Regions from separate parts of the Polymorphospora sp. NPDC050346 genome, predicted to be linked through region 4. Evidence: riboswitches for the same ligand, from Rfam matches in the RefSeq annotation. Region 4 holds a riboswitch; each other region holds the start of a gene.
The links. A riboswitch is a leader RNA that binds a small molecule or an ion and turns the genes downstream of it on or off. The one in region 4 is predicted to bind cobalamin.
Positions count from the first base shown of each region.

Region 1 (7,255 bases), on a different contig from region 4:
CCGTGCTGGTACGGGTCAACCGTGTCACCAATGCCGCATTGTCGTACCATTCCCGACATTGCGGACAAATGTCCAAATGTGCGTCAGCTGCCCCCCGCTCGACCGGACCGTCCTCGCCATCCAGGCCGGCTGACAGCGCCTCGCGACACTCATCGCACCCCATCACCCCATAGTCGGACGGCACCGCACGCCAGTTCCATCCGGGGTACACCTGTCCGGAGCGCGGATCAGGGGGCTAGCCTTTCCCCATGCAGACGCCGGACAGCGACGACGAGATCACCCGATGGGCGCTGGCCGCCGGCCGCGGTGACCGGGCCGCCGCGTCGTCGTTCATCCAGGCCACCCAGCAACAGGTGATCCGTTTCCTGGGCCACCTCACCGACGCCTCCGAGGCCGAGGACCTGGCGCAGGAGACCTATCTGCGGGCCATGAGGTCGCTGCCCCGATTCGCCGGCCGGTCGTCGGCGAAGACCTGGCTGCTGTCGATCGCCCGCCGGGTCGCCGTCGACCACGTCCGGGCGGTCACCGTACGGCCACGCGTCGCCGCCCTGGAAAACTGGGAGCACGCCGCCGAGGCGACCCTGGCCCGCGGCGCCCCGCACCGGTTCGAGGACGAGATCGTGCTGCGTGACCTGCTCGACGCGCTGCCCGCCGACCGGCGCGAGGCGTTCGTCGCCACCCAGGTCGCCGGGCTGAGCTACGCCGAGGCGGCCGAGGTCTGCGGCTGCCCGGTCGGGACGATCCGGTCGCGGGTCGCCCGGGCCCGGGAAGACCTCGTCACCCTGGTCCAGGAGCGCCGCCGCGACGGCCGCCACCTGCGCGCCTCCGGCTAGCCGTCGCCGGCCGCACCCGGGGGCGCGACCGGCGACGGCGGGCTAGAAGTCGTCGTCGAAGGTGACGGCGCCGGTCACCCCGACCTGATACGCCGACACCCGCCGCTCGAAGAAGTTCGACAGCTCCTGCACGTCCTGCAACTCCATGAACGCGAACGGGTTCGACGAGCCGTAGAGCGGGGCGATGTCGAGTTGGGCCAGCCGCCGGTCGGCGACGTGCTGGAGATACTCGCGCATGTCCGGCAGCGACAGCCCGGACACCCCGCCGTCGAGCAGATCCTCGGCGAACTGCACCTCGCACTCGACCGCCTCGGCGAGCATCTGCCGGACCTGTTCGGCGAGATCGTCGTCGAACAGGTCGGGTTCCTCGCGGCGTACGGTCTCGACCACGTCGAACGCGAACGCCATGTGCATCGACTCGTCGCGGAACACCCAGTTGGTGCCCGAGGCCAGGCCGTTGAGCAGGCCGCGCGAGCGCAGGAAGTAGACGTACGCGAAGGCGCCGTAGAAGAACAGGCCCTCGATGCAGGCGGCGAAGCAGATCAGGTTGAGCAGGAACGCCCGCCGGTCCTCCCGGGTCCGCAGCTCACGCAGCTCGAAGATCGAGTCGATCCAGCGGAAGCAGAACTCGGCCTTGCGCCGGATCGACGGGATGTTCTCGATGGCGGCGAACGCGGCGAACCGCTCCTCGTCGTCGGGCACGTACGTGTCGAGCAGGTTCAGGTAGAACTGGACGTGCACCGCCTCCTCGAAGAGCTGCCGGGACAGGTAGAGCCGGCCCTCCGGGGAGTTGACGTGCTGGTAGAGGTTGATCACCAGGTTGTTGGCGACGATCGTGTCGCCGGTGGCGAAGAACGCGACGAGCCGGCTCACCAGGTGCCGTTCGGCCGGCGACAGCTTGGCCAGGTCGGCGAGGTCGGAGTGCAGGTCGACCTCCTCGACCGTCCAGGTGTTCTTGATCGCGTCGCGGTACCGGTCGAAGAAGTGCGGGTAGCGCATCGGTCGCAGGGTCAGGTCCATGCCCGGGTCGAGCAGCATCGGGGTACGGGGTTCGGTGGTCACTGGCAGGCCTCGCAGGACTCGGGGTTCTCCAGGGAGCAGGCGAGCGCCTCGTCGACGGGCGGCACGATCACGGCCGGCGCCGGGGTGGCGGCGTCCGGGCGGGTGACCGCGACGGTCGCCTGCTGGATCCGGGTCGCCGGTCGCGACCGCAGGTAGTACGTCGTCTTCAGCCCGGACTTCCAGGCGTAGAGGTACATCGAGCTGAGCTTGCCGATGCTGGGTGCGCTCATGAACAGGTTCAGCGACTGACTCTGGTCGATGTACGGCGACCGCTCGGCGGCGAGGTCGATCAGCGCCCGCTGCGGCAACTCCCAGGCGGTGCGGAAGAGTTCGCGGACGTCCCCGGGCAGTTCGGCGATGCCCTGCACGGAGCCCTCGGCGCGGCGGATCGCGGCCCGGACCGGCTCGGTCCACAGCCCCCGGGCCTTCAGCTCACCGACGAGCGCGTTGTTGATCTGAAGGAACTCGCCGGACAGCGTCTCGCGCTTGAACAGGTTGGAGACCTGCGGCTCGACGCACTCGTAGCAGCCGGCGATCGAGGCGATGGTGGCCGTCGGGGCGATCGCGACGAGCAGCGAGTTGCGCAGGCCGGAGCGGGAGACGCGCTCGCGCAGCGCGGCCCAGCGGTCGGTCTGGGTCGGGGTGACCCCCCACAGGTCGGGCTGGAGGTCGCCGCGGGCGGCACGGGTCTGGCCGTACGCCGGGTGCGGGCCGGCGCGCTCGGCGAGGTCGGCGGAGGTCTCCAGGGCGGTCAGGTAGATCTCCTCGGCGATCCGGGTGGACAGTTCCCGGGCGGCGGGCGCGTCGAACGGCAGCCGGAGTGCGAAGAAGACGTCCTGCAGGCCCATGACGCCGAGGCCGACCGGGCGCCAGCGGGGGTTGCTCGCCGCCGCCTCCGGGCTCGGGTAGTAGTTGATGTCGATGACCCGGTCGAGGAAGGTGACCGCGGTGCGTACGGTGGCGCGCAGCTTCGGCCAGTCGATGTCGTCGCCGGCGACGTGGGCGGCCAGGTTGACCGAGCCGAGGTTGCACACGGCGGTCTCGGTGTCGCTGGAGACCTCGATGATCTCGGTGCACAGGTTGGACAGGTGCACCACGTTGCCGGGTTCGGCGGTCTGGTTGCACAGCCGGTTGGCGGCGTCCTTGAAGGTCATCCAGCCGTTGCCGGTCTGGGCGAGGGTGCGCATCATCCGGCCGTACAGGTCGCGGGCCTTGACCTGGCGCACGTAACGGCCGTCGGCCTCGGCGGCGCGGTAGGCGGCGTCGAACTCCTCGCCCCACAGGTCGGGCAGTTCCGGTACCTCGTCGGGGTCGAAGAGCGACCAGACGCCGTCGGCCTCGACCCGGCGCATGAACTCGTCGGGGATCCAGTTGGCGAGGTTCAGGTTGTGGGTACGGCGGGCGTCCTCACCGGTGTTGTCGCGCAGCTCGAGGAACTCCTCGATGTCGGGGTGCCACGGTTCGAGGTAGACGCAGGCGGCGCCCTTGCGCCGGCCGCCCTGGTTGACCGCGGCGACCGAGGCGTCCAGGGTACGCAGGAACGGGACGATGCCGTTGGACTTGCCGTTGGTGCCCCGGATCAGCGCTCCCCGCGAGCGGACCCGGGACCACGAGATGCCGATCCCGCCGGCGAACTTCGACAGGTGCGCGACCTGGGCGTAGCGCTCGTAGATGGAGCCGAGTTCGTCGCGCGGCGAGTCGACGAGATAGCACGACGACATCTGGGTGTGCCGGGTGCCGGAGTTGAACAGCGTCGGCGAGCTGGGCAGGTAGGCCAGCGACGACATCAGCCGGTAGAAGGCGATCGCCTCGGCCGGGTTGGTGGACAGTCCGCAGGCGACCCGCAGCAGCCAGTACTGCGGGGTCTCCACGACCAGCCGGCTGGTCGGGTGCCGCAGCAGGTAGCGGTCGTAGACGGTACGCAGTCCGAAGTACTCGAACCGCAGGTGCCCGTCGAGGTCGATGGCGTCGTCGAGCTTGCGGGCGTTGATCCGGACGAACTCGGCGGTCTCGTCGCCGATCAGCCCCTCGGCGTGGCCGAGTCGGATCGCCTGGCTGAACGAGGCGATGCCCTGCCCGCGTACCTCCTTGTCGATGTAGGCGCCGAGCAGCCGGGCGGCGAGACGCGAGTACTGCGGTCCCTCGCCGATCATCTCGGCGGCGATCTGGATCGACAGCCGGTCGAGTTCGGCGGTGGTGGCGCCGTCGTACAGGCCGCTGATCGTCCTGGTCGCGACCCGCAGCGGGTCGACGTCGGCGAGGTCGTCGGCCCACCGGTCGACGGCCCGGACGATCTTGTTGACGTCGACCGGCTCGGTCGAGCCGTTACGTTTGCGAACCTGCATCTGGGTCCGCCTGGCAGCGGGCGCTCCGGCGTCCGCCGGTGCCGGGGCGACCTCGGTGACCGTCACAACACTCTCCTCGCGACTTCGGTCCAGGGGTCCGGTGGCGGCGCGCGGACGACACCGACGGCCCCGCCGGGCCGGCGAGGATCACGATGGCGTCGGCCGTCCCGCGCGGCCTCGGACCACCGCGCACGGGCGTGCGCGGTGTGCTGGCAGGTCTTCGGACTCGTGGGCCGGCGCGGAGTCTCCGCGTTCGCCTACCGGCCGTCGCTTCCCAGGCGGCCCGGCTCGTGGCCGGGTGGCGCCCAGTGCTTCTGACGGCTGTCGTTCCCACTCACCGCTGCGGGGCAGTCCCGGATTCGCACCGGGTTCCCTCTTGCCTCGACCGCCCCGGACGGGCGGCCGAACCAGCTACGGGGGACACCATATATAGGGGACCTACAAAAGTCACACCCAACATCTAGGCGCGGCGTGTCGCGTGAGACACGAAACGACCGGGCCGGGGGGCGCCCCGGAACCGACCCCGGTGCGGTACGGTCCACGCGTGCGCGCAGGATGGCGACGCGGGTCCGACCCCCCGCCCCCGACCGAGACTCCACGCCGGTCCGGCACCGTGTCACCGGCGGGCGCCGTGTCGCTGGCCGGCATCGTGGCCGCCGCCGCGGCGGCGGTCGGCTGGGCGGTCGGGCTGGCGGTGTTGCAGCCGCTCACCGAGCCGAGCGGCCCGGACGCGTACGCGGAGAACAACACCTACTGGGTGCGCGACCTGCGCTTCATGGCCATCGTCGCGGTCGTGCTCGGGCTGGTCCTGGCCGCTCGCGGGGATCGGCGGGCCACCCGGACCGGTGTCACCGCCGGCCTACTCTGGATCGGCGCCGACGTGGCGCTGGACCGGTCCGACCTGGCCGGCTGGCCGGCGGCCACCGCGCTGGCGGTGCTCGGTTGCCTGGCCGTGGGCACGGTCGCGGCGACCGGGCGACGGTCCCGCCGTCCCGACCGCCGGGCGCTGGTCGTCGCCGCCGCGGTCGGCGTGGCCCTGACGCCGCTGGCGGCGCTCATCGAATCCCCGACCGACACCGAGCCGGCGCTCACGCCGGCCGCGCTCACGGTCAGCGGGACACTGCTCGTGCTGACGGTCGGTTCGGCGCTCGCCGCCGGTGTCCTGGCGGCACCGGCCGGTGGCGGCACCGTGGCGGCCGACCGGGCCGCCCCGAACCACCTGCTCCGCCGGCTGGTGCCGGCCGGGGCCGTGCTGGCGCTCGGCGCGGCCGGCGCGGCCTGGATCCGGCTGGTCGAGCCGTACGAGCGGCTGGGTCCGTCGCTGCTGCTCGGGGTGGTGCTGCTGGCCGGGCTCTCGCTGCTGTCCGCGCGCTGGCCCGCCGGCCGGCCCGCGTGGGACGCGCAGGGCGCGACGATCGCCCTCCTGGCCATCGGCTATCCGGTGCTGACGATGTTCTGGCTGTTCCTGCTGATGTTCGGTACGCCGATCGCGACCCTGCTGACCGCGCTCGCCGGCAGTGTCCCGGTCAACTCGGCCGACACCGACTCGCTGTACGCGGCCGTCGGGTCGGCTACCGGGCTGACGATCGGGGTGCTGCTGGTGGCGGCCGACCGTTCCCCGTACGCCACCCGCGACGCGGCCGCGCTGCCCGACGGCTCCTGAAACCACCCCGCCCGGCGCCGGGAACCGGCCGTCAGCATAGTTGATCTTGCCGGGGAGCGCTCCCCGAGCGTTGACTAGGCATTGACATACCTCGAAACACGGTTCAGAGTGTCCGATTAAGAGAGCGCTCTCTCATGCGGTCGTCATCGGTTGGTAACCGGGTCGACACACCACGCCCTGTCGAAGAGGAGCTGCCATGCGTCCCACCCCGCCCCCGACCGGCCGATGGCCCGCCCGCCCCACCTGGCTACGCCTCGGCGCCCTGGGCGCCACCCTCGTCGCCCTGCTCGGCGGATACGTCGTGGCCACCACCGTGACCGCCAGCGCGGCGGAGATCCTGCTCTCGCAGGGCCGGCCGGTCACCGCGTCGTCGACCGAGTCGATCGCGTTCCCGGCCTCCGCCGCCGTCGACGGCGACAACGGCACCCGCTGGTCCAGCGCCGCCGCCGACCCGCAGTGGCTACGCGTCGACCTCGGCTCACCGGTCGCGGTCAGCCGGGTCGCGCTGCGCTGGGAGACCGCGTACGCCAGCGACTTCACCATCCAACTGTCGACCGACGGCTCCTCGTGGACCACGGCACACACCACCGTCGGCGGCACCGGCGGCAACCAGAGCCTGACCGTGGCCGGCACCGCCCGCTACGTACGGCTGCACACCACGAGGCGGGCCACCGTCTGGGGCGTGTCGCTGTTCGAGTTCCAGGTGTACGGCGGCAGCGCACCCGGCGGCTGCGGCACCACCAACGCCGCCCAGGGCCGGCCGGCACTCGCCTCCTCGGTCGAGTCCGGCGCCCACCCGGCCAGCGCGGCCGTCGACGGCAACACCGGCACCCGCTGGTCCAGCGCCGCCACCGACCCGCAGTGGCTGCGCGTCGACCTCGGCAGCACCCAGGCGATCTGCGGCGTGACCCTGAACTGGGAGGCGGCGTACGGCGTCGCCTTCACGATCCAGACCTCCGCCGACGGCAACAGCTGGACCACCGTCCACACCACGACGAACGGCACCGGCGGCGTGCAGAACCTCACCGTGACCGGGTCGGGGCGGTTCGTCCGGGTGCACGGCACCACCCGGGCCACCCCGTACGGCTACTCGCTGTGGGAGTTCCAGATCCGCACCGGCACCACCGGCACCCCGTTGCCGACCACCCCGCCGCCCACGACGCCGCCGCCGACCACTCCCCCGCCGGGCGGCAGCCGGCTGCTGTCGTACCAGAAGCCCGCGGTCGCCTCCTCCGACCAGAGCGACGTCAACTGCTACGAGTGCGTGCCGGCCCGGGCCTTCGACAACGACCCGGCGACCCGCTGGGCGACCAGCTCCACCACCGGCTGGGTCGACCCCGGCTGGATCTACG
Region 1 covers NZ_JBFAKM010000025.1:1,127-8,381, reverse strand. The annotation lists gene AB0I42_RS23895 (zf-HC2 domain-containing protein) at 1-163, opposite strand, end outside; gene AB0I42_RS23890 (sigma-70 family RNA polymerase sigma factor) at 249-833, shown strand; gene AB0I42_RS23885 (ribonucleotide-diphosphate reductase subunit beta) at 876-1,871, opposite strand; gene AB0I42_RS23880 (ribonucleoside-diphosphate reductase subunit alpha) at 1,892-4,306, opposite strand; cobalamin riboswitch at 4,434-4,667, opposite strand; gene AB0I42_RS23875 (hypothetical protein) at 4,785-5,903, shown strand; gene AB0I42_RS23870 (discoidin domain-containing protein) at 6,100-7,255, shown strand, end outside.
Region 1: it holds a riboswitch for cobalamin, as region 4 does, so the genes downstream of both, AB0I42_RS23880 (ribonucleoside-diphosphate reductase subunit alpha) here and AB0I42_RS34420 (acyl-CoA thioesterase) in region 4, are expected to answer to the same signal.

Region 2 (7,255 bases), on a different contig from region 4:
GTCGCCGGTGAAGTGGACGGTGAGTTGCCGTACGGAGTGGCGGGACTCGGTGCCGCGGGTGAGCACCAGCTGGGCGTCGCGGACGCCGGGTTGGGCGCGTACGACCGAAAGGGCCTCGCCGATCCCGACGAGGGCGCCGTGCAGTTTGATCGCGTCGTCGGCGCGGCCGAGTACGCGCAGCGCGTCCGGGCGGCCGCAGCGGCATTCGGCGGGTGCGACCCGGTCGCCGAGGCGGTAGCGGACCGTCGGCACCGTCCATCCGGTGCCGCGCCGGGAGAGCAGGGCGCCGGCGTCGTCGGGTTCGATGACCTGGTCGGGCATCAGGTGCAGCACCGACAGGTCGCAGGCCGGGGTGTTGGTGGCCATCACGTACGTCTCGACGGAGCCGTAGTTGCCCCAGAAGCCGATGTCGGGGAAGGCGGCGCGGACCGTCTTCTCCTTGTCGTCGGTCCATGGCTCGGCCATCCAGATCAGCTTCTTCAGCGGCAGGACGAGTCCGGAGTCGAGGACGCCGCGGGCCAGGTCGGCCAGGGCGGTCGGGGTGCCGCAGACCGCGTCGACGCCGACGTCGTTCCACATCGGGATCCAGTCGGCGATCTCGGCCGGCGAGTGTGGGCCGGCCGGGATGATGTCGCAGCGGCTGTGCTCGGCCAGCGCCTGCATGTAGTAGTGCGAGGCCCACATCCGGCCGGGGGTGAACAGGTTGAGCATCAGGTTTCCGGGGGCGAGCGGCCGCCACTGGCGCAGCAGCCGGTCGTGTGCCTGGTGGTAGCTGACGAAGGTCAGCTTCGGCCGCCCGGTGGTGCCGCCGCTGGACATCAGGATGCCGCCCCCGTCGCGCGACATGTGCCGGGAGATCGCGAGGATCTCGACCGGGCCGGTCACCGCCAACCCTTCCAGGCCGGCGGCGTCGTCGGGGACCGGCGCGCCGCCGTGGTCGGCCAGCCACCGGGCCTGGGCGAGGATGTCCTGCCAGGGCAGGCGGCCGATGGTCACGCCGGGCCTCCCCCGCCGGCCAGGAAGGCGGCGTGGCCGGCCTGGTATGCCTGGAAGCGGGACCGGACGATGGATCCGGCGATCCGGTCCTGCTCGGGGTCGCCGTTGAAGGCGACCGCGCCGTCGAGCTCGATCTCGGAGATCCAGTACCGGTCGCCGTCGATGAGGAAGTCGACGCAGAAGTACGGGGTGGGCAGCCGGGAGGCCGCGTAGGCGATCGCGTCCTCCAGGTCGGCGGGCAGGCTGGCGTAGCCGCGCTCGTGGCGGCCGCCGACCGCCTTGGTGACCATCAGGCAGTAGCCGTCCTTGACGCCCTCCAGCACGGTGTGTGCCCGGCCGTCGACGCAGTAGACCCGCTTCTCGTGCACGCCGGGCAGGTAGGGCTGGGCGACGAGCGCGGTGTCGGAGCCGCCGGCCAGGCCGATGACGCCGCGCAGGTCGTGGACGTTGTGGACGACCGAGATGCCGAGCCCCATCCCCCAGTAGGCCGGCTTGACGATCATCGGGTAGTCGAGGTTGGCGAAGGCGGGGTCGAAGTGGCCGCTCATCGCCTCCCGGCCGCCGATCACGCGTACGGTCGGCAGCAGCGGCACCGGGCTGTTTCGCAGGTGCAGCATCGTGGCGGTCTTGTCCTCGCCGATGTAGGACAGGGCGGGCGGGATCGGCAGGTAGAAGCCGGCCCGTTCCAGGATGGTGAAGAGGAAGAGCTGGTTTTCGACGTCCTGGCTCTGGTGCGGTAGCGAGTAGAGCGAGGTGACGAAGATGGTGTCGGCGGGTGTCACCGGGTCGCCGTTGAGGTAGAGCCTTGGCCGGGTCGCGTCGGTGGTGTCGACCGCGATCTCCTCCGGCTTGTTGAGCGTCATCTCCAGGCCGAGGTCGGCGGCCACCTTCCGGTAGGGCTCCCAGACGGCCTCGTCCTCGGCGCGGCGCTGCCAGGCCGTGCCCCGGTCGGGGTAGATCCAGCTCAGCCGGCGGGCGGGGGACGCGGCGGTGGTTTCAGCCATCGGCTTCACTCCCATGGATGCGGGCCGGCTCGGCGACCCGGGCGACGAACTCGCGGACCGTACGGGTGAACCTGTCGCGCTCCTCGACGAACGGCAGGTGTCCACTGTGGGCGAAGATTTCCAGCCGGGCGCCCGGGATCGCGTCGGCGAGCCAGCCGCCGACGGCACCGGGATAGACCTGGCTGCGGGCACCGTGGACGAGCAGGGTCGGGACGCCCAGCCGGGAGACCCGTTGCCGCCAGTCGGCGGCGACCGCGTCGGCGAGCAGCGCGCCGACCGCGGCCGGGTCGCACCGGCCGGCCTGCGCGACCAGGTCGGCGACGACCGCCGGATCGGGGTCGGCGCCGGCGGCGAACGAGCCGCGGACCAGGTTGTCGGCGAACGCGCCGTAGTCGGCGGCGATGGCCTGCCCGAACTGCGCGGCGGCGGCGGTGGTCAGGTTGCCGAAGGCCGGGAAGGGCCAGCCGTCGTCGCCGACGAGGCACGGGGTCTGCTCGACGGAGACCAGCCCGGCGGTCCGGGCGGCGCCGAAGCGTTCGAGGTAGCCGTACGCGACGGTGGCGCCGAGCGACCAGCCGAGCAGGGTCACGTCGCGCAGGTCGAGCGCCTCGACGGTGCGGTGCACGTCCTCGGCGGCGGCGGCCAGCGACGCCGTACCGCCGGTGTTGCGGCCGTGGCCGGGCAGTTCGACGGTGACCACCCGGTGGTCGGCGGCGAGGTCGGCGACGGCCTCGGCGAGGAAGCCGGCGGTGGCGGCCAGCCCCGGTACGACCAGCAGGGTCGGGCCGGTGCCGCGGTCGTGGTGGATGCTCATCGGGATCCTCCGGAAAGGCCGAGGCGGTGCCGCAGCAGCGGTTTGTCGATCTTGCCGACCGGGGTACGGGGTATCTCGTCGACGAACCGGACGGTGCCGTCCAGCCCGTGGGTGCGCAGGATGTCCTCCACGATCTTGCCGACCTCGTCGGCGGACCGGCCGGGAGCGGGCCGGACCGCGACGGCGACCTGGGCGGCGTACCGTCCGGGGTGGACGGCGAGGCAGACCGCGGTGTCGACGGCGCCGGTGCCGGCGATCTCGTCGTCGAGCATCGGGGCGAGCACCGGCCCGGCCGGGGTGGCCAGCGCCTCGGAGACCCGGCCCAGGATGCGGTAGGAGCCGTCGGGTCCGCGGCGGGCCACGTCGCCGGTCCAGAACTCGGGGGTGCGGAAGGTGCGGGCGTTGGCCTCGTCGTTGCCGAGGTAGCCCTCGCTGGTGCAGTCCGACCGCAGCACCAGCTCGCCGATGTCCGGCTCGGTGCCGACCGCTTCGGCGAAGGGTTCCAGGCGGGTGCCGACACCGCGTACGGGGATCATGCCGGCGTCGGCCTGTACCTCGTCGGTCATGTTGCCCAGCGCGAGACCGAACTCGGTGGAGCCGTAGATCTGCCGGATCCGGATGCCGAGCGCCTCGTCGGCCCGCCGGATGACGGCCGGGGGCAGGTAGGCGCCACCGCACAGCGGCCGGCGCAGCCGGGACAGGTCGACCTCGCCGTCCGCCGCCGCCACCAGGTCCTCGTAGTGTTTCGGCAGCGCGCTCATCACCGTGATCCCGTACGCGGCGAGCTGGCGCAGCAGTACGTCCGCCGGGGCGGCCGGGTCGGCCAGCACCAGGCGGGCCCCGGACAGCAGCGCGGCGAAGACGTGCAGGTCGGTGGCGTGCGCGACGTCGAGGGTGTGTCGGCAGAGGAACGCGTCGGTGTCGCGGATGTCGACGTCGGCGATCCAGCGACGGCGCTCCCGCACGAACTTGTCCTGCCGCCAGGCCATCAGCTTCGGGAAGCCGGTCGAGCCGGAGGTCCACAGGGTGCGGAAGATCCGGTGGTGCACCTCGGTGGCGAGCTCCGCGAGCGGGTCGGCGGCGCCCAGCTCGTCGAGGCCCACGGTGGGCGGCCCGGGCGGCAGCTCGCGGTGACCGTCGGTCACCACCAGGACCGGCTCGGTACGGTCCAGCGCGGTGCGCAGGTCGGCGGCGTCGAAGTTGCCCATCAGCGGTACGTAGCGGGCGCCGAGCCGGGCCACGGCGATGATCAGTGCGACGTATCCGATGCTGTTGCGCATGGCGAAGGCGACGCTGTCGTCGGCGCGTACGCCCCGGGCGGCCAGGCCGCCGCCCAGGCGGTCGACCAGCGCGACCAGTTCGGTGTAGCTGACCGCGTCTCCTCCCGTGGTCTCGACGGCGGGTGCGTCGGGGCGGGCGGCGGCGACCGCGCGTACGGCACCGTAGAGCGTGTCCGGCTCTTCGGCGGTCATGCCGTCCACCCGGCGTACGTGGCGAACCGCCAGTCCTTGGCCAGGCAGTCGACCTGCGCGTAGCCGGCCTGCCGCAGCCAGTCGAGTTGGGTGTCGACGTCGATGCAGATGTCGTGCTTCATCCGCTCGCGGCCGGCGGCCCACTCGTCGGCCGGCGTCTCGGAGTCGTGCACGTGCTTCTCGTGCTGGCGGTCGTAGAGCGCCTCGATCGCCGGGGTGGGCGCGAGCACCTGCTCGACGTTGACGAACAGGCCGCCCGGGCGCAGTACGTCGCGGATGCGGGCGAACAGGTCGCGCTTGCCCTCGTGCGGCAGGTGGTGGATCGCCAGGCCGGAGACGACGGCGTCGAACGGGCCGACCGGCAGCGGGTCGGTGAGGTCGGCGACCAGCGTGCGGACGTGCTCGACGGTCTCGAAGCGCTGCACGGCCTTGGCCAGCATCGGCTGCGACCGGTCGACGAGCAGCAGTTCGGCGTCGGGCAGCCGCTCCAGCAGCGCCGCGCTGAGCAGGCCGGTGCCGGCGCCCAGGTCGAGGATGCGGGGCCGGCGGGGCACCGACATGGCGACCACGCTGACCGCGCTGCCGTAGAGGAGGTCGAACGACGGGATCAGTTGCCGCCGCAACGCGTCGAAGGTCGCCGGATTCCAGAGTTCGGTGGTCACAGGTCTCCCCCCATCAGCCTTACGGCAATGGATCGGTCAGGGCTGGGCGGTGGCCGAGCTACGCCCCAATGGGCGGCCGGATTCGCGCCAGACATTGACCGTGGTGCAGTGGTTTCACCCGGTCTCCCCTGCTTGCCGAGATCCAGAAAGAATGCACCCGGCAGCAATGCCACCTGGCCACGTCGCCGAGCATCACTATAGACGATGATCATTCAGTTAGAAACGGGTAGATCATCCGACGAACCCGGCGGATACGGGCCCTTCGAATTCACGTCCGTCGCACCGTTGCCACATTGCGGAGAGTGACTGTCGGGAGGGTGACATCCGGGGTGGCACATGCCACCCACCAGCGGATTGACACCGGGCGGGCGATTCGGAAAGACTTACCGTCCACAACAGAAGATGCGTGCACCGTGGGGAAAGTCCGGTCGAAGTCCGGCGCTGGCCCGCAACGGTAGGCCGTCGAGCACTGCAATGTGCCCGGCGGTGAGCCCGAATGCCCACCTGCGCGCAAACCCGCTCCTCACCCGTCGTGGCCCACGGGACGGAGTCCGGATAAATCCCCACCGCGCATCGTGAGCGCAGGGACCTCCGGCCTCGTTACCTTCGGGCCGGAAAGGCGTGCCCACACATGGTCCGCTCGCTATCCCGGCACAAACTCCCCGCCCTGCTGTGCGGCGTACTCGCCGCCGCCCTGACCGTCGCGACACCGGCCGCCGCGGCCGCCGCCCCGCCGACCCTGAGCCGCTCCGACGCCGCCGCCGGCTGGCTGGCCCGGCAGATGGTCGACGGCGAGCGCTTCGAGACCGAGTTCGGCGGCGTCAGCTATCCCGACCAGGGCCTCACCATCGACGCCGTCTTCGCGTTCGCCGCCGCCAAGGTCGCCGACGAGAACGGTGCCAAGGCGCTCACCTGGCTCGCCCGGCCGGAGATCCTCACCGGCTACGTCGGCGACGGCAGCACCGAGGCATACGCCGGCGCCACCGCCAAGCTCACCCTCGCCGCCCAGGTCCGGGGTGCCGACCCGACCGCGTTCGGCGGCGTCGACCTGGTCGCCCGACTGCGCGGCCTGGAAGACCCGTCCGGCCGGTTCTCCGACCGGTCCGCGTGGGGCGACTACAGCAACGCCTTCAGCCAGTCCTTCGCCCTGCTCGCCCTCGACCGCACCCCGGCCGGCGCCCCCGCCACCGCCGCCGCGTTCCTGGCCGGCAGCCGCTGCGCCGACGGCGGCTACCCGCTGCTGTTCGCGCAGGCCACCTGCGTCAGCGACGTCGACGCGACGGCGCTGGCCGTGCAGGCCCTGCTGGCCGTCGACCGGTACGCCGACGCGACGGCCGGGCTCGCCTGGCTGACCGGCGTACAGGCCGCGAACGGCTCGTTCGGCAACGCGGCCGGCGAACCGAACGCCAACAGCACCGGCCTCGCCGCCCAGGCGCTGTGGGCCGGCGGGCGGCTGATCTCCGCCGCCAGGGCGAACATCTTCCTGCTCGGCCTCCAGGTCGGCTGCTCCGGCCAGGTGGCCGACCGTGGCGCGGTCGCGTACACCAGCGCCGGCTTCGACCCGGCCACCGCGCCCCGGGCCACCGCCCAGGCCGTCCCGGGGCTGGCCGCGGTCGGCTTCGCGAAGCTCTCCGCCACCGGCGCCCGCGGCGCCGCGCCCACCCTGGCGTGCCGGTGAGTACGGCGATCGCGCGGACCCGACGCTGGGCCGCGACCCTCGCCGCGCTCCTGGTGCTGACCGCCGGCCTCACCGTCGCCGAGCCGGCGCCCCGGGCCGCGCACGCCGCGGCCTGCACCGGGACGACCGGCGTCACGGTCGTCGTCGACTTCACCGCCTTCGGTGGGTCGATCGAGGTACGGTGCGCGCCCGGCGACCCGGCCACCGGGCTGGCCGCCCTCCAGGGCGCCGGCTTCGCCGTCACCGGTACGGCCCGGTGGGGGCTGGCGTTCGTCTGCCGCCTCGACGGGCTGCCGACCGCTGCCACCGAACCGTGCGTCAACACCCCGCCGGCCAGCGCGTACTGGTCGTACTGGCACGCCCCGGCCGGCGGCAGCTGGTCGTACAGCACGCTCGGCGCCAGCAGCTACAACCCGGCACCGGGCACTGTGGAGGGATGGTCGTTCGGGTCCGGCGCGGCCCCGGGCATCTCGCCCCCGTGACCCGCTGACGATCCGGGCCGGGCGGCTTCCCCCCGCCCGGCCCGGATGTGTCGGCCCGCTCCCGTACCCTCCCGCCAGGCATTTCGGGTTCCGGTGGAGGAGAACGGGTCATGAGCAGTCTCGGTGTGCACTTCGCGATCGACGAGG
Region 2 covers NZ_JBFAKM010000009.1:103,147-110,401, forward strand. The annotation lists gene AB0I42_RS12080 (hypothetical protein) at 1-996, opposite strand, end outside; gene AB0I42_RS12085 (hypothetical protein) at 993-2,000, opposite strand; gene AB0I42_RS12090 (alpha/beta hydrolase) at 1,993-2,814, opposite strand; gene AB0I42_RS12095 (AMP-binding protein) at 2,811-4,286, opposite strand; gene AB0I42_RS12100 (class I SAM-dependent methyltransferase) at 4,283-4,948, opposite strand; cobalamin riboswitch at 5,332-5,471, shown strand; gene AB0I42_RS12105 (peptidase) at 5,580-6,626, shown strand; gene AB0I42_RS12110 (hypothetical protein) at 6,677-7,108, shown strand; gene AB0I42_RS12115 (YfbM family protein) at 7,219-7,255, shown strand, end outside.
Region 2: it holds a riboswitch for cobalamin, as region 4 does, so the genes downstream of both, AB0I42_RS12105 (peptidase) here and AB0I42_RS34420 (acyl-CoA thioesterase) in region 4, are expected to answer to the same signal.

Region 3 (7,255 bases), on a different contig from region 4:
CCGGCACCCCCGCGCCACCGACCCCGTCGGTGTCACCCGACCCCGGCGGCCGGCTCCCGCAGACCGGGCTCGCCATCGGCGGCATCCTGGTCCTCGGCGCGGCCCTGGTCGGCGCCGGCGCCGGGCTGCGTACGCTCAGCCGCCGCAGGTGAATCCGCCGGGGGCGTCCCGGACGCCGTGCCGTACGCCGAAGTCGCCGGCGCCCGGCCGGGCGGACCGGAGAGAGCCCGCCCGACCTGGTGCCGTCAGTTGCCGCGTACCTCGGCGGCGGCCGCGACCAGGTGCCGCAGCGACGCCTCGACCTCGGGGTAGCCGCGGGTCTTCAGGCCGCAGTCCGGGTTGACCCACACCCGCCGGGCCGGCACGGCCGCGACGGCGCGGCGCAGCGCCTCGACCACCTCGGCGTGGGACGGCACCCGTGGCGAGTGGATGTCCCACACCCCGGGGCCGACACCCCGGCGGTAGCCGACCGCGGCGAGGTCGTCGAGGACCTCCATCCGGGAACGGGACGCCTCGATGCTGGTCACGTCCGCGTCGAGGGCGTCGATCGCGGTGATCACCTCGCCGAACTCGGAGTAGCACAGGTGGGTGTGGATCTGGGTGTCGTCGGCGACGCCGCTGGTGGCCAGGCGGAAGGCCGCCACCGCCCAGTCCAGGTAGGTCTTCTGGTCGGCCCCGCGCAGGGGCAGGGTTTCCCGTAGCGCCGGCTCGTCGACCTGGATGACCCTGATCCCGGCCGCCTCCAGGTCGTGGCACTCGTCCCGCAGGGCGAGCGCGACCTGGTCGGCGGTGTCGGCCAGCGGCTGGTCGGTGCGGACGAACGACCAGGCGAGGATGGTGACCGGGCCGGTGAGCATGCCCTTGACCGGCCGGCTCGTCAGCGACTGGGCGTACGTCGACCAGGCGACGGTCATCGGCGCCTTACGGGTCACGTCGCCGTGGATGACCGGCGGTCGCACGCAGCGGGAGCCGTAGGACTGCACCCAGCCGTGCTCGGTGGCGGCGAACCCGTCGAGTTGCTCGCCGAAGTACTGCACCATGTCGTTGCGTTCCGGTTCGCCGTGCACGAGCACGTCCAGACCGAGCCGCTCCTGGAGCCGGATGACGTGCTCGATCTCGGCGCGCATCCGCCGGGTGTAGCCGGCCTCGTCGAGGGTGCCGGCCCGGTGGGCGGCGCGCGCCCTACGCAGCTCGACGGTCTGCGGGAACGACCCGATGGTGGTGGTGGGCAGTTCCGGCAGCCCCAGCCGCTCCTGCTGGCGGGCGGCGCGGTCGGCGTGGTCACCGCGCCGCCGGTCGGCGGGACCGAGCGCGGCGAGCCGGGCCCGTACGTCGTCGTGCCGCCACGCCGCCGGCGCCGGGCGCGGCGGTGCCGGCAGGTGCCCGGTGCCGTCGCGCACCGCGCGGCCGAGCAGGACGACCTCGTCCACCTTCTGCCGGGCGAACGCGAGCCGCTCGTACAGGTGCGGGTCGAGGCGGGTCTCGACGGACAGGTCGACCGGGACGTGCAGCAACGAGCAGGACGTGGCGACGGCGACGTGGTCGGCGAGCCCGGCGACCGCCGCCCCGGCGGTCGCCGCGGCACGCAGGTCGGTACGCCAGATGTTCCGTCCGTCGACCAGGCCGGCGACGATGGTCCTGCCGCGCAGTGGCCCCGCGGCGGCGAGCCGGTCGAGGTTGCCCCGCCCGGCGACCAGGTCCACGCCGATCGCCTCGACCGGCGTGTCCAGCAGGGCCGGCAGGGCCTCGCCCAGCTCGCCGAAGTAGGTGGCCACGAAGATCCGTGGCCGGTGTTCGATCCCACCGAGCCGGGTGTAGGCGCGGCGCAGCGCGTCGATCTCCGCCGGGGCGCGGTCGGCGACGTACGCGGGCTCGTCCAGCTGCACCCAGGCCACCCCGGCGTCGGCCAGGGCGGTGAGGATCCCGGCGTACGCCTCGACCAGGTCGTCGAGGCGGGCGAACGGATCGTCGCCCTTGGCCAGCAGCAGGAACGTGGCCGGCCCGACCAGCACCGGCCGGGTGGTGATGCCCAATTCGCGGGCCTCGCCGTACTCGCGCAGCGCCTTGGCCGGGTCGGCGACGAAGGCGGTGTCCGGGCCGATCTCCGGCACCAGGTAGTGGTAGTTGGTGTCGAACCACTTGGTCAGTTCCAGCGCCGGCTCGGCGTCGACGCCACGGGCCATGGCGAAGTAGGTGTCCAACTCGGACAGTCCGAGCCGGGCGAACCGGTCCGGAACCGCGCCGACGGCGACGGCGGTGTCGAGCATGTGGTCGTAGTAGGAGAAGGTGTTCGACGGGATCGCGTCGAGACGGGCGTCCCGCAGCGCCCGCCAGACCTCGGCGCGTAGCCCGGCGGCGGTGCGCTCCAGTTCGCCGGCGTCGACGGTGCCGGCCCAGTAGGCCTCGACGGCCCTCTTCAGCTCTCGGTCGGTGCCGATGCGCGGATAGCCGAGCACGGTGCTCTGGCCGAATGCGGTGCTCAACGGTGGGTCCTTCCCTCGAGGTGCCCGGCGGGGCACGGGAGGGGGAAGGCAGGGTACGGGTCGGTACCGGCTTCCGCCCTGGCCCTCCCGAGAGGCCGCCGGCGGCGCACACCGGCGGCGTGCGCGGCGCTGGCAGGTCTTCGGACTCGTGGGCGTGACCCGATGGTCGCCTACTGGCCGTCGCTTCCCAGACCTCGCGGTCCAGTGCTCTGTTGACGGCGTTCGTTCCCACTCACCGCTGCGGGGCAGTCCCGGTCTCGCACCGGGTTCCCTCTTACGACGCCCCACCCTCACGGGTCGGGCGAACCAGCACCGTCCGACATCGTACGGGCCTTCGGGCGGTGCCCGGGTGACGGTGTCCGACGTACGGGACGGCAGGGGTGCCACTTTGCGGTTTCCGCAAACTTCTTTGTCAACCCGTCCGGGGTGCGGCATGTTGGCGCCGGAGGTGGTCACCTCCGGCACTAACGAACCCGAGGGTGGTAACCATGGACGCGAAGTTCTGGGACGACAGGTACCTCAGCCGGGAACGGCTCTTCAGCGGCAACCCCAACGGCGTCCTCGTCGCCGAGGTGGCCGACCTGCCGCCGGGGCGGGCCCTCGACCTCGGATGCGGCGAGGGTGCCGACGCGCTCTGGCTGGCCCGGCGCGGCTGGCAGGTGACCGCCGTCGACATCTCGGACGTGGCCCTGCGCCGCGCCGCGACCGGGGACGACACCGGCCGGGTGACATGGACCCGGGTCGACCTGGCCACCGAGCCACCACCGGCCGGCCCGTTCGACCTGGTCTCGGCCCAGTACTTCCCGCTGCGCCGCGAACCGGGCCACGCCGTACTGCACAGCCTGCTGGCCACGGTCGCACCCGGCGGAACCCTGCTCGTCGTCAGTCACGATCTGGCCGATCTTCCGCCGCGGCACGACCTCGACGTCGACCCGGCCGACTTCTACCAACCCGGAGAGGTCGCCGGGCTGCTCGACGACGACTGGGCCGTCCTGGTCGACGAGATCCGGCCACGGACGGTTCCCGCGCCGCCGGGGACGCACCACCGCAACGACACCGTCCTGCGGGCGCGACGGGAGCCGTCGCGACCCTGACCGGCCGCCGGCCCGACGGGTGGCGCCGACCCGTCGGGCACGCGGGTGCGGGCCCGCGGCGGTCCGGGCTGTTGCATCCGGTACCCGGGTACAGGCTTACCGTCGGATGGCCGGCGCCGACCCGGCACCGGAACCGCCCGTACGAGGAGGCTGTGATGCCGTTCGTCGTCCCGGACACCTGTACCCTGCCCACCGCCGACCGGCCACCCCGGCTGGCCGAGTTCGACGCCCTGCTCACCACCGCCGTGCGCGCCGTCGAGTCGCTCACCCCGACCCACGCCCGACTCAGCCTGGCCGGCCCGCCCGACCTCGAAACGGCGGTACGGGATCTCACCGCGCGCGAAGCGAGCTGCTGCTCGTTCTTCACCTTCACCGTCAGCCCGGCCCACGACGACAGCCCGCTGACCCTCGACGTACGGGTGCCACCCGGCCACGCCGACGTACTGCGGTCCCTGGTCGGCCGGGCCGCCGCGGCCGCGCCCGGGCCGGCCCGGTGACCCCCGGGCTACGCAGCGGCGAGGTCGCCGAACAGGCCGGGGTGAACATCCAGACCCTGCGCTACTACGAGCGCCGGGGCCTGCTCGCCGAACCGGCCCGCTCCAACGGCGGCCACCGGCTCTACCCGCCGGACACCGTCGCCCTGCTCCAGGTGATCAAGGCGGCGCAGCGGCTCGGATTCACCCTCGACGAGGTGGCCGACCTTCTCGACACCGGCCGCCGCCGGCACCCGACCGCCGACCTGCGACAGCGCGCGATCGACAAGATCGCCGAGATCGACGCGCGGATCGCCGACCTGAACGCCATCCGGACGACCCTGGTCGAGGTCGTCGACGCCCGCTGCGACAGCCTCACCGACTGCACCTGCGCCGACTGCCCGATCCCGTTCCTGACCATCGGCAGCGCCGCCGACCCCGACGGAGACCCCGCGTGAACCAGACCGTCCCGCCGCCCGCCACTCGCCCCGGGCACAAGCCGCACCGGACGGACGGCGACCCGCCCACCCGCAGCAAGATCACCGGCGGCCTCGCCGCCCTCGCCTGCGCCGCCTGCTGCGTCATCCCCCTGCTCATCGCGACCGGCGTGGTCACCGCCGCCGGCGCGGCCGTACTCAGGAATGCCCTTCTCGCCGTCTCCGCCGCGCTCACCGTGGCAGCTCTCGGCATGTGGTGGCTGCACCGGCAGCGCGGCACCCGGGCCGGCGCCGGGACCGGTGCCGCCGGCAACTGCGCCGGCAGCGGCTGCGGCTGCTGAACGCACGACCGGGTCCCCGGCGGCCGCACCGGGCGGCGCCGGTGACCGGGCCGCGCCCGCCCGTGATCGACGGGACCACCCGCTCCGGGCCGGACCGCGGGCCATTAGGATCGGCGGCGATGAGATCCGGGGCGCCATGGCGGTTGCGGCAACACCTCCGTCGCCTGTGCCTGCTCACCGCCGTCCTCGTCGGCATGATCATCGTTCATCCCGGCATCTGCGGCACGTGCCCGGCCGATCACCATGGCTCCCATCCCGCCGGCTCGGCCACCGTCGTGCTGGACGCACTCTCCAACCAGCACTGCGCCGCCGACTCGTCGGGCCACGACGTCCAGCGCTGCGCCGCCCTCCCGTCCGGCACCGCGGCACCCGAGACCGCGATCCCCGCCACCCGGTCGCTCCAGTCCGCCCCCGGGGGCACGTCCGGCAGGAGCGTCGGCGAGCCGGCGGTGGGTGCACATCTGCGTCCCAGCCTGATCCGGTTGGCCGTCAGTCGAACGTAGGCAGATCTCCACAAGAGGAGTCGCACCGGCGCGCCCCCCACGCGCCCGCCCCGCCGGCCCGGCCGGAAGTCCTTCTGGAGACCACGATGAACACTTCCAAGCACCCACCCGAACGGCTACGGCCGGTCCGGCCGCGCTGGCCGGTACGGGCGCTGGTCCGGGCGGTCGCCGCCGGGCTCGCGGTCGTCACCCTGGGCACGCCCGCCCTCGCGGTTCCCCCCGAGCCGCCGCCGTCCGGGCACGGAACCGACGGGCCGCCGCTGCTTCGGGACGTACTCGAATCCACCAACCGGGAGTTCGTGAAGGCCAAGGCGGCACTCGAGGAATCCCGCGCCCGGCAGCTGCATCTCACCCTCGAGCTGAACAAGGCCGAACACGACCTGGAAGGTCTGAGCGGTCAGGTCCAGGTCATGGGTGCCCAGTCCTACCGGGACGGGCGCCTGCAGGCGGCGGCCGTCATGCTCAACAGCGCCACACCGGACTCCTTCCTGTCCCGAATGATCATGCTCGAAGAACTGAACATGGTGAACGCGAGGAAGGTCCGCGACCTCAACGCCGCCAGGTCCCGCGCCGAGCAGGCCAAGCAGGCCATCGACGCCGAGGTCGCCCAGCAGCAGCGGCAGCACGCCCTCATGGGCAAGCAGAAACGCGACGCCGAGAAGGAACTCGCACTGCTCGGCGGCTCGGGCCTGACCGCCGGCGGACTTGTCGTGGCCGACTCGCCGGTGGCCCGCCCGGCCCCGAACGGTGGCAACGGGAACTGGCCGTCCGAGGCCTGCAACCAGAAGGACCCGACGACCTCCGGCTGCCTGACCCGCCGCACCCTGCACGCGTACAACGAGGTCAAGCGGGCCGGCTTCAACCGGTTCGTCGGCTGTTTCCGCACCGGCGACCGCTGGGAGCATCCGAAGGGACGCGCCTGCGACTGGTCGCTCCAGTCCCGCGGATTCAGTCCCGCCCGCACCACCGACCAGCGGCTCTACGGCAACAACCTGGCCGCCTTCCTGGTCCGCAACGCCGACCAGCTCGGCATCTACTACGTCATCTGGTACAAGCAGATCTGGATGCCGGCGACCGGCTGGCAACCGTACGTCGGAGCCTCGGACCACACCGACCACGTCCACATGTCCATGCTGTGAACGACGACCCGCCACGGGGACCCGCCCGGTCCCCGTGGCGGCCGGCCGCCGGGGTCGCCCTTACGGCCGTTGCGCGCAGCGTCCGGCGTCGATGAAGATGAGTGCCGACATGGAATCGCATCGCTGTCCATAGGAGATCGTCATGGGGGCACGAACCATGGTCAGGACCACCGCTGTTCTCCTGGTCGCCGTCGGGGTGGCCGCCGTCCTCGGGTTCACGCGGGCGCAGGAAGCCTGGAACCTGGCGGGATACACCTGGTCCAACTGAGCGCAGCTGGCCCGGCGGACCGTCAGGTGGCCCGTCGGGCCGGACCGCTCAGGGTGGAGATCTCCGCCGGGCCGAGCCGGTAGGAGACCTTGCCGGCGTGCACCGTCGCCGAGAGCGAGCGGTAGAACTCCTGCGCGTCCCTGTTCTCCAGGCCGGTCGCCCACTCCATCCGGCTGCAGTCGTGCCGCACGGCGACGGCGGCGACGTGGCTCATCAGGAGAGTTCCCAGCCCGTGGCCGCGGTGGCTCCGGCCGATGTAGAGCTCCTTGAGGTAGAGGGATCTCGTGACGCCGACCGCGGGCCACAGGAAGGTGTAGGACGCGAATCCCACCGGCTCGTCGGTATTCCTGACCAGCAGCACGTCGGCGACGGCGCGGGGGCCGAAGAGAGCCTGCTCGATCTGCGCGATCCGTCGCGCCAGCGGCTCGAACACCGTGTCGCCGTAGAAGCGGCCCATCTCCTCCATCAGGGTGGCGAGGGCCGGGACGTCCGCTGGCGTGGCTGCGCTCACCTGTGG
Region 3 covers NZ_JBFAKM010000020.1:18,692-25,946, reverse strand. The annotation lists gene AB0I42_RS20880 (hypothetical protein) at 1-152, shown strand, start outside; gene metE (5-methyltetrahydropteroyltriglutamate--homocysteine S-methyltransferase) at 246-2,483, opposite strand; cobalamin riboswitch at 2,597-2,809, opposite strand; gene AB0I42_RS20870 (class I SAM-dependent methyltransferase) at 2,972-3,577, shown strand; gene AB0I42_RS20865 (hypothetical protein) at 3,733-4,074, shown strand; gene AB0I42_RS20860 (MerR family transcriptional regulator) at 4,071-4,508, shown strand; gene AB0I42_RS20855 (hypothetical protein) at 4,505-4,828, shown strand; gene AB0I42_RS20850 (hypothetical protein) at 4,948-5,331, shown strand; gene AB0I42_RS20845 (hypothetical protein) at 5,418-6,470, shown strand; gene AB0I42_RS20840 (hypothetical protein) at 6,613-6,738, shown strand; gene AB0I42_RS20835 (GNAT family N-acetyltransferase) at 6,761-7,249, opposite strand.
Region 3: it holds a riboswitch for cobalamin, as region 4 does, so the genes downstream of both, metE (5-methyltetrahydropteroyltriglutamate--homocysteine S-methyltransferase) here and AB0I42_RS34420 (acyl-CoA thioesterase) in region 4, are expected to answer to the same signal.

Region 4 (7,255 bases):
TCCTGCTCGGCCGGGTCATTCAGGGAGCCGCCGTGGGCTCGGTGTTCATCACTGTCGTGTACATCCGCCAGGTCTTTCCCGCCCGCGTGGGTATGACCTCGGTCGGCATCGTCACCTCGGGGTCGGCGATCCTCGGGATCGCGTCCCCCTTCCTCTTCGAAGCGGTGGTCGAGGCGTTCGACTTCCGCGCGGTGTTCGTGCTGTCCGCCGCGCTCGCACTCGTGGCCGCGGCCGCCGTGCGCGTGTTCCTGCCCGAGTCGCCCGTGCACGCACGTGGTCGTGTCGACGTCGCGGGCACCCTCCTGCTCGGACTCGGTCTCGCCGGAGCACTCTCCTATATCAGTCTCGGCCCCGCCGTGGGCTGGACGAACATCGGACTGATCCTCCTTCTCGTCCTGGGCGCCGTGCTGCTGGTGGCATGGGCGTTCACGGCACTGCGGATCCCCGAGCCTGCCGTCGATCTGCGCATGCTGACGCGCCCCGTAATCGCGACACTGCTGGTCGTGATGCTCGGCACCGGCGCCTACCAGGCACTTCTGCAGCTGATGGGCATCATCGGACAGACGTCGCCGGCCAACGGCCTCGGCTACGGTCTCGCGGGTGAGAGCGGTACGCTCGGCCTCCTGTTCGCGGCGCCGGCGCTCGGTGCCGCGACCGGCGGAGTACTCGCGGGATGGCTGGGAGGTCACATCGGCCCCGCGCGCACGCTCGTCGGCGGCATGCTCATCGGCACGATCTCGGCCCTCGGCCTCCTGTTCTCGACCGCATCGTTCGTGCCCGCCGTCATCTGCGCCGGTCTCCTCGGATTCACCACAGGCGCGGTGGTGACCTCGGGCTTCAACCTCTCGACGACGCTCGTGAGCGAGGAAAAGCAGGGCGTCGTCGCCGCCCTCGTGCAGGTAATGCTGGGCGTCGGCGCGGTCGTGCTGAACATTGTCGGTGGAAGCGTGCTGAGCGCCACCGCGATCACCGGCAGCTCCGCACCCTCGTCGGCGGGCGTCAACCTTTACGTCGTCGTGATGCTCGTCGCCTTCGCTGTAGCCACGGTCGTGGCCGCATGGATCGCGGGTCGCGCCCGGCGGGTGCCCGTGGCCTGAGCCGCGCCGCCGATGTCATGAAGCCGACAGGGGAACCCGTAGGACGCCGGGACGTTGTGACTGGGTCCCCGGAAAGTGGTCCACCTGTTGTGAGAGCCCGATGCCCCAGGATGGGGCCAGGAGGAATCATCACGATGGGTACCCGACGACGGCACACGCTGGAGCAGATCATCCGCAAGCTGCGCGAGGGCGAGAAGCTGATCGGCCAGGGCGCCGCCGTGCCGGAGGTGTGTAAGCAGTTGGAGGTCCAGCTACCCCAACACAGCGGAGCTACCGCACCCTGCCCTCGCATCGGGCGCGTTTCAGCAGGTCACCCTACCTACTGGCGGTGATGCTCGCGGCTGCGGATCCTTGTTGCGTCAGCTGGCCGCGCTTGTACTCCAGCCGGGGAGCGTGATCACGGCTCGGCAGCATGAGCAGGCCGCCAGATATCATGTTGGGATGGGTCGATTTCTTGCACTCTTCAACGGCGCGGCTGATGAGGTCGGCAAGGCCGAACTCACCGAACAGCGCCAAAGTGAGTTCATCCACGCCTGGGCGTCATGGGCGCAGGCCAACGAGAAAGCTCTCATCGACCCCGGCGCTCCATTGAACGCGAAGAAGCTGATCACGGCGCAAGGGGTCGAGGACCTTACCGACGCCATGACCGGCTACACCATTGTGGAGGCGGACTCGCACGACGAGGCAGTTCAGATCTTCGCCGGGCATCCGCACCTGCGGCTATTCGCCGGAAACTCGATCGTAGTCCTGGAATGTCCGCCTCGGCCCAGCTGATACGCCGACACCGCCACCAAGCCACGAAAAGCCATGCCTTTGGGCATGGACACCAGCGACCACAGCCGGCGGATCGCTGCGGACCCCACCGTCGACTCGCGATACAGACGCACGGCACGCGCCCGCAACTCGGCGGCGGCGTCCAGTCGGTCGAAGTAGTTGTCGTGCTCGTAGAAGAAGTCCGCACGGCGTCGTGCGGTTCGCCGAGACCGGGCGGGAAGTCGGTGGGGTCGGCGAGTGCGGCAGCGCGGCCAACGGCGTCTGGTAGCGCTGGTCCAGTGCGACCAGGGCGCGTGCGGCGGCCAGGTAGTCACGCACGAGTTCGGTGACCTCCGCGGGGTCGACTGTCACGCCGCTGCCTCGTCGGCCAGCGCGGTGCGTACGTCGGCGCCGAGCCGTTCGGCGTCGGTGTCGGCGAAGTACTCCGGATCGACGTCGAGGACCTCTGCCAGACGCAGCCACAGGTCGATTTGGGGAGACGACGGTTGACTCTATGGGGACGTCGGCTGGTAACGTGCCCGTGCCTTTGACAGGTGACGGTGCCATCCGGCCGACGGCGCCGTTCTCCGGCTACCCGGACGTGTCCGCCTCCAACATCTCGTTGTATGTGGGAGGCGGACAGGGACTTCCCCCTGCCGGGGTTGGCGAGGGCTGGCGAAGGAGTCTTGGGCTTGCTGGTGGCGCAGGTGGCCGCGTGGTGGTGGGAGCGCCCAAGCTGGGGATCGGCGCGACCTGCGTGGCGGCCCATTCCGTCAACATGGGTCGGTCCACCAAGGTGATTCGGCAGTGTCGTGCAACCTCCCGCGCCGGCCGCGTCGGCGTCCCTGTCGTCACCAGCAACGCCACGTCCGCTCTGTGGACGTCACGAGCGGTGCCGGCAAAGCGCTGCACATCCGGGCTACCCAGTTTGCCCTTGTATCGCTTGCACTGCACGACTACCCGCCGCCCATCGGGCGTGTAGGCGATCACGTCGGCTCCCATGTCATTGGCGCCGCCGCACACGCTGACCTTGCGGAACCCGCTCACGCGCATCAGCCGTGCAACATACCGCTCGAACTGAGGACCGGTCATCGAGTCCGTGACGGCGATATTGCGTTCCCAGTCCGCCAATCGCCGCGCCCGCCGTACACGCGTCCACAGCCAGAAGCCCGCGCCAGCGACCACTACAAAAGCAAGAAGGGCGGCAGGGACCGGGTGCCGCTCGACGAACTCGATCACCAACCAGACCAGCACAAGCAGCAACATGCCGGTGAGCAACAGCATTTCACCTGAGTACTTGCGACGAGTACGGCGCTGACGTCGGGCCATGCCCACGACCTCCCCAAGCCTGAGCCAACACTGGCTGCCAGTGAGCAGCGAGTGATCACTGTAGATGCGGGGTACGACATTTCAATCGAAGCCGACCGCAGGGTCGTACGGGTCGATGATGAGCAAGGCGACGACCGCCCGACACGGCCACGATCGTCTACACGGCCGTCCGCGCCCCTACGGGCGGGTACGGCATGAACTGCGGCATCGCCGACGCCGACAACCTCACCTGGAAACTCGCCGCCGTCCACCACGGCTGGGCCGGCCCCGCCTGATCGACAGCTATGAGGCCGAACGCGGGCCCGTCGCCCTGGCCAGCGCCGATGAAAGTCACCGGCACCTGGTCGAGGCCGTCACCGCCCACCGCACCGGCGCCCCGCCCCCGGCTCGCCACGGCGAAGGCCTCGTCCTCGGCTACGCCTACAGCTCGAACGCCGTCCTGCCCGACGGCACCGCCGCGCCCGACCACGATGCGGTGGCCAAGTACGTCCCGACGGCCCGTCTCGGCCACCGACTTCCCGCACGTCTGGCAGCAAGACGGCGACCGGCGGGTCTCCACCCTCGACCTGCTCGGGCCGAGGCCGACCCTGCTCGCCACACCGGCCGGGGCGGCCTGGGCAGACAAGGCAGCGCGGTCGCCGCCGAACGACGGATGCCGCTGCGCACACCCGGTCGGTCCCGACGTGCTCGGCGGCCCGGGCAACTCGTCCACCAGCGTGTTCGACGTGACGGCATTCGGGGTCGTTTTCGTCCGGCCGGACGGACATGTCGGCTGGAGGAGCCGGCACACACCCGACATCGCCCCGGAGGTCGTCCTGAACCGGCTGCCGGTCCGCTGATCACGTACCTGTGATCGCGGTGACGGGATCAGACGGCCACCTGGTCCGGGCCGTGGCCGGCGAGGGCATCGCGTAGGGCGAGTCGGTGCCGTCGCCGGATCTCGGCCTGCCGGAACGCTTGGTGGTCGCCGGGCGTCTCGGGGAGCAGCGCCGGCACCGTTCGTGGTTTGCCGTCGTCGTCGACGGCGACCATGACGAGGTGTGACGTGGCGACGGTGGTGGCCGGGACGGCCCGGTCCCAGCGGTCCGCGGTGACCTTGACCGCGACCTCCATCGAGCTGCGCCCGGCCCAGGTGATCCTGGCCTGTACGTGCACGACGTCACCCACGCGTACGGCCTGCAGGAAGACGGTCTCGTCCATGGCGGCGGTGACCGCGGGGCCATCGGAGTGCCGGGCGGCGACGACCCCGGCGACGGAGTCGATGAGGTTGAGGATGCGTCCGCCGTGCACCGTACCCATCAGGTTGGTGTGGTGCTGGTCCATGATCTGCGACAGGGTCAGTTGCGACGCCGACGGCGGTCGCCCCGGTGGTGTCATCGCTGTCTCGTCCGTTCCAGAAAGGTGGCGCCACGGACGGGACGGCGAACGCCACCGCGGCCAGGGGCCGTGGCGGGACGCGCGTCCGGCCCACCCGCGAGGCCGTCGGCAGCGCACACGCCGACCGTGTGCGCAGCGCGGGCAGGTCTTCGGACTCGTGGGCACGACCGGGGGTACCGGTCTCCTACCGGCCGTCGCTTCCCGGACCGTTGCGGTCCAGTGCTCTGTTGACGGCGTTCGTTCCCACTCACCGCTGCGGGGCAGTCCCGGTCTCGCACCGGGTTCCCTCTTACGACGCCCGCCCTGGTGGGACGGGCATACCAGCGCCATCGGCCACCATAGCCGTGTGCGGGCCGGCGTGCCGTGGCGCCGGGCACACCGGAAAAGAGCGAGGCCGGGTGCCAGTACGTGTCGTAGACCCGACAGGTTCCGCCGGTTACCGGCTCTTCACAGACCAGGGTGTAGTCGTGGCCTGAAGCCGCCGGTCTCGAGCAGGGACCTGGCGATGTAGTCGGTGATGTTGCGGAATCCGAGCGCGGAGCCGCGGAGGTGTTCGAGCCGTCCGTTGATCGCCTCGGTCGGGCCGTTGGATGTGCCGGGCCGGTCGAAGTAGGCCAGCACGTCGTCGGCACGCTTCTTCAACGTCCGACCCAGCGTGATGACCTCGCTCCGCACGGCCGGGACGCCGGCGCTGACCGAGTCGATCAGCGCGGTCATCAACACGCGGCCACGAGCTCGTCGAGTCTGCAGAAGGTCGTTAGATCGGGGTGGGCGAACGCGTGCGAGCGGTCGCCGACGGTAGCGTCGAGCACGGTTCTCTTTCAGGATGAGCGTGTAGGAGCCTTTCCCTCTGGAAACCTCGACATCCATCTGGGACCGCCGCGCCAGCTACACCCTCATCTGGCGAAGAGCTGCTCTAGCCGCGACTACACCCCAGTCCCTGGGAGTAGGTCCATCTGTCGAGGGATCCGCGATCACGGCCGATGGCGGAAGCTGATGCGCATCAGCCGACTGTCAGCCCAGTCTTCGAGCCGAGTCGGCCGGATGGTGCCAGGGTCGTGGGGCTGGTTGAGATCCGCGACGATCTCCGCCAGCACGGCCTGACGTTCAGCTGGGTCGGTGACAGGCGCGGCCCGCGCAGGCAGATCCGCGCGGATCCCGTTCTTGAGGTGGAAGGTGAAGTTGGGATTGGCGAGAAGGTTCGCATGCCAGTCGGTCGCGGCACCGCCGGCGCCGCTACACAGGTAGGTGGTGCCCGCAGCTCGGTAGAAGAAGATCTCGATGCGGCGTGGCCGGCCGGTGCGGCGCCCCAGCGTCGTGATGTCGATGATCCGTTCGCTGGTGCCTGCGGCGGGGGTGATCTCGATGGCTCGCCGGATGTGATCGGGCAGGTGCGACAGAGACGCGTCACGTACGGAGTCGTTCCATCCGGTCGTGTCTGGACTGCTCATGCGGTCTCGGTCTGAAGGGCGGGCCCGAGGAGGAGTCCACCGTCGATGACGTACTCCGACCCCGTGATGAACGACGCGTCTGATGACGTGAGGAACAGGAGAAGCCGGGTGACGTCGGTCGGCTCTCCAAGTCGGGGGATGGCGAACGGCTCGGGTGAGTAGAAGTCGGCGATTGCCGCGGTGGCGCCGGCTGCTGGTTCTTGGATGAAGGGGGTCGCGATCACGCCGGGGTGGATGGTGTTCACGCGGATGTGGTCCCGGCCGAGCTCGAGCGCTGCCGTTCGGGTAAGGCCTCGCACGGCCCACTTGCTGGCGACGTACGGCGCGTAGTGCGCCGTGCCGCCCAGGCCCATCGTCGAGGCGATGTTGACGATGGCTCCCCCTGTTGCGCGTCGCAGAGCGGGGGCGGCGACCTTGATCCCGAGGAAGGTCCCTGTGAGGTTGATGTCGAGGATGCGCGACCACGTGGCCTGGTCCGTGTTCTCGATCGGCGCCGGCGGGTTCTGGACGCCCGCGTTGTTGACGAGCACGTTCAGGGCGCCGAAGGCACTCTCGGCGGCTAGCACAGCGGCGGACCACGAGCTCTCGTCGGTGACGTCGAGGCGGGTGAAGTGAGCGCGGGTCCCGAGTTCGTCGGCGAGAGCGGCGCCGCGTTCGGTGTCGATGTCGCCGATCACCACGTTCGCTCCCTCCGCGTGAAAGGCGCGTACGTGGCTCGATCCCTGGCCACCGGTCCCACCGGTCACGAGCACGGTCTGGTTGTCGAAGCGGTTCATCCGATGTTCCTTCGGTACGTGGGTGGCTGACCGGGATCATCGGCGATGAACGATCAGCCGATGGCGAGCCGAGCGACTCACCACTGCCCTGACACTAGATTGGTGGCAGTGGCGAGTCAAGCCACTCACCTCGTATGCTCGGTCCATGAGCAGGGTCGTACCGACGTACCACCAGCGCGTCGCCCAGGAAAAGCGCGCGCTGATCGTGACCGCCGCGACCGCACTGTTCCTCGAGTTGGGCTACGACCGGACATCGCTGGCGCGGATCGCAGAGCGCTCGGGTGTCTCGCGGGCCACCTTGTTCAAGCAATTTCCGAGCAAGGCTGCCCTGTTCGACGCCATCGTCACCGAGTCCTGGTCAACCGCTGACGAGGAGGATCCTCCGCCGGCAGGCAACGTCGTTGACGGGCTCAGCGCCATCGGTCGCCGTTACGCCGAGCTGTTGAGCCGGCCCCAGATGACCGACCTGTTC
Region 4 covers NZ_JBFAKM010000056.1:18,335-25,589, forward strand. The annotation lists gene AB0I42_RS34390 (MFS transporter) at 1-1,097, shown strand, start outside; partial or broken gene AB0I42_RS34395 (IS3 family transposase) at 1,232-1,345, shown strand; gene AB0I42_RS34400 (hypothetical protein) at 1,539-1,871, shown strand; gene AB0I42_RS34405 (restriction endonuclease) at 2,442-3,134, opposite strand; partial or broken gene AB0I42_RS34410 (FAD-dependent monooxygenase) at 3,356-3,477, shown strand; gene AB0I42_RS34415 (hypothetical protein) at 3,650-4,018, shown strand; gene AB0I42_RS34420 (acyl-CoA thioesterase) at 4,047-4,556, opposite strand; cobalamin riboswitch at 4,679-4,896, opposite strand; partial or broken gene AB0I42_RS34425 (transposase) at 5,004-5,288, opposite strand; gene AB0I42_RS34430 (nitroreductase/quinone reductase family protein) at 5,531-6,007, opposite strand; gene AB0I42_RS34435 (glucose 1-dehydrogenase) at 6,004-6,783, opposite strand; gene AB0I42_RS34440 (TetR/AcrR family transcriptional regulator) at 6,929-7,255, shown strand, end outside.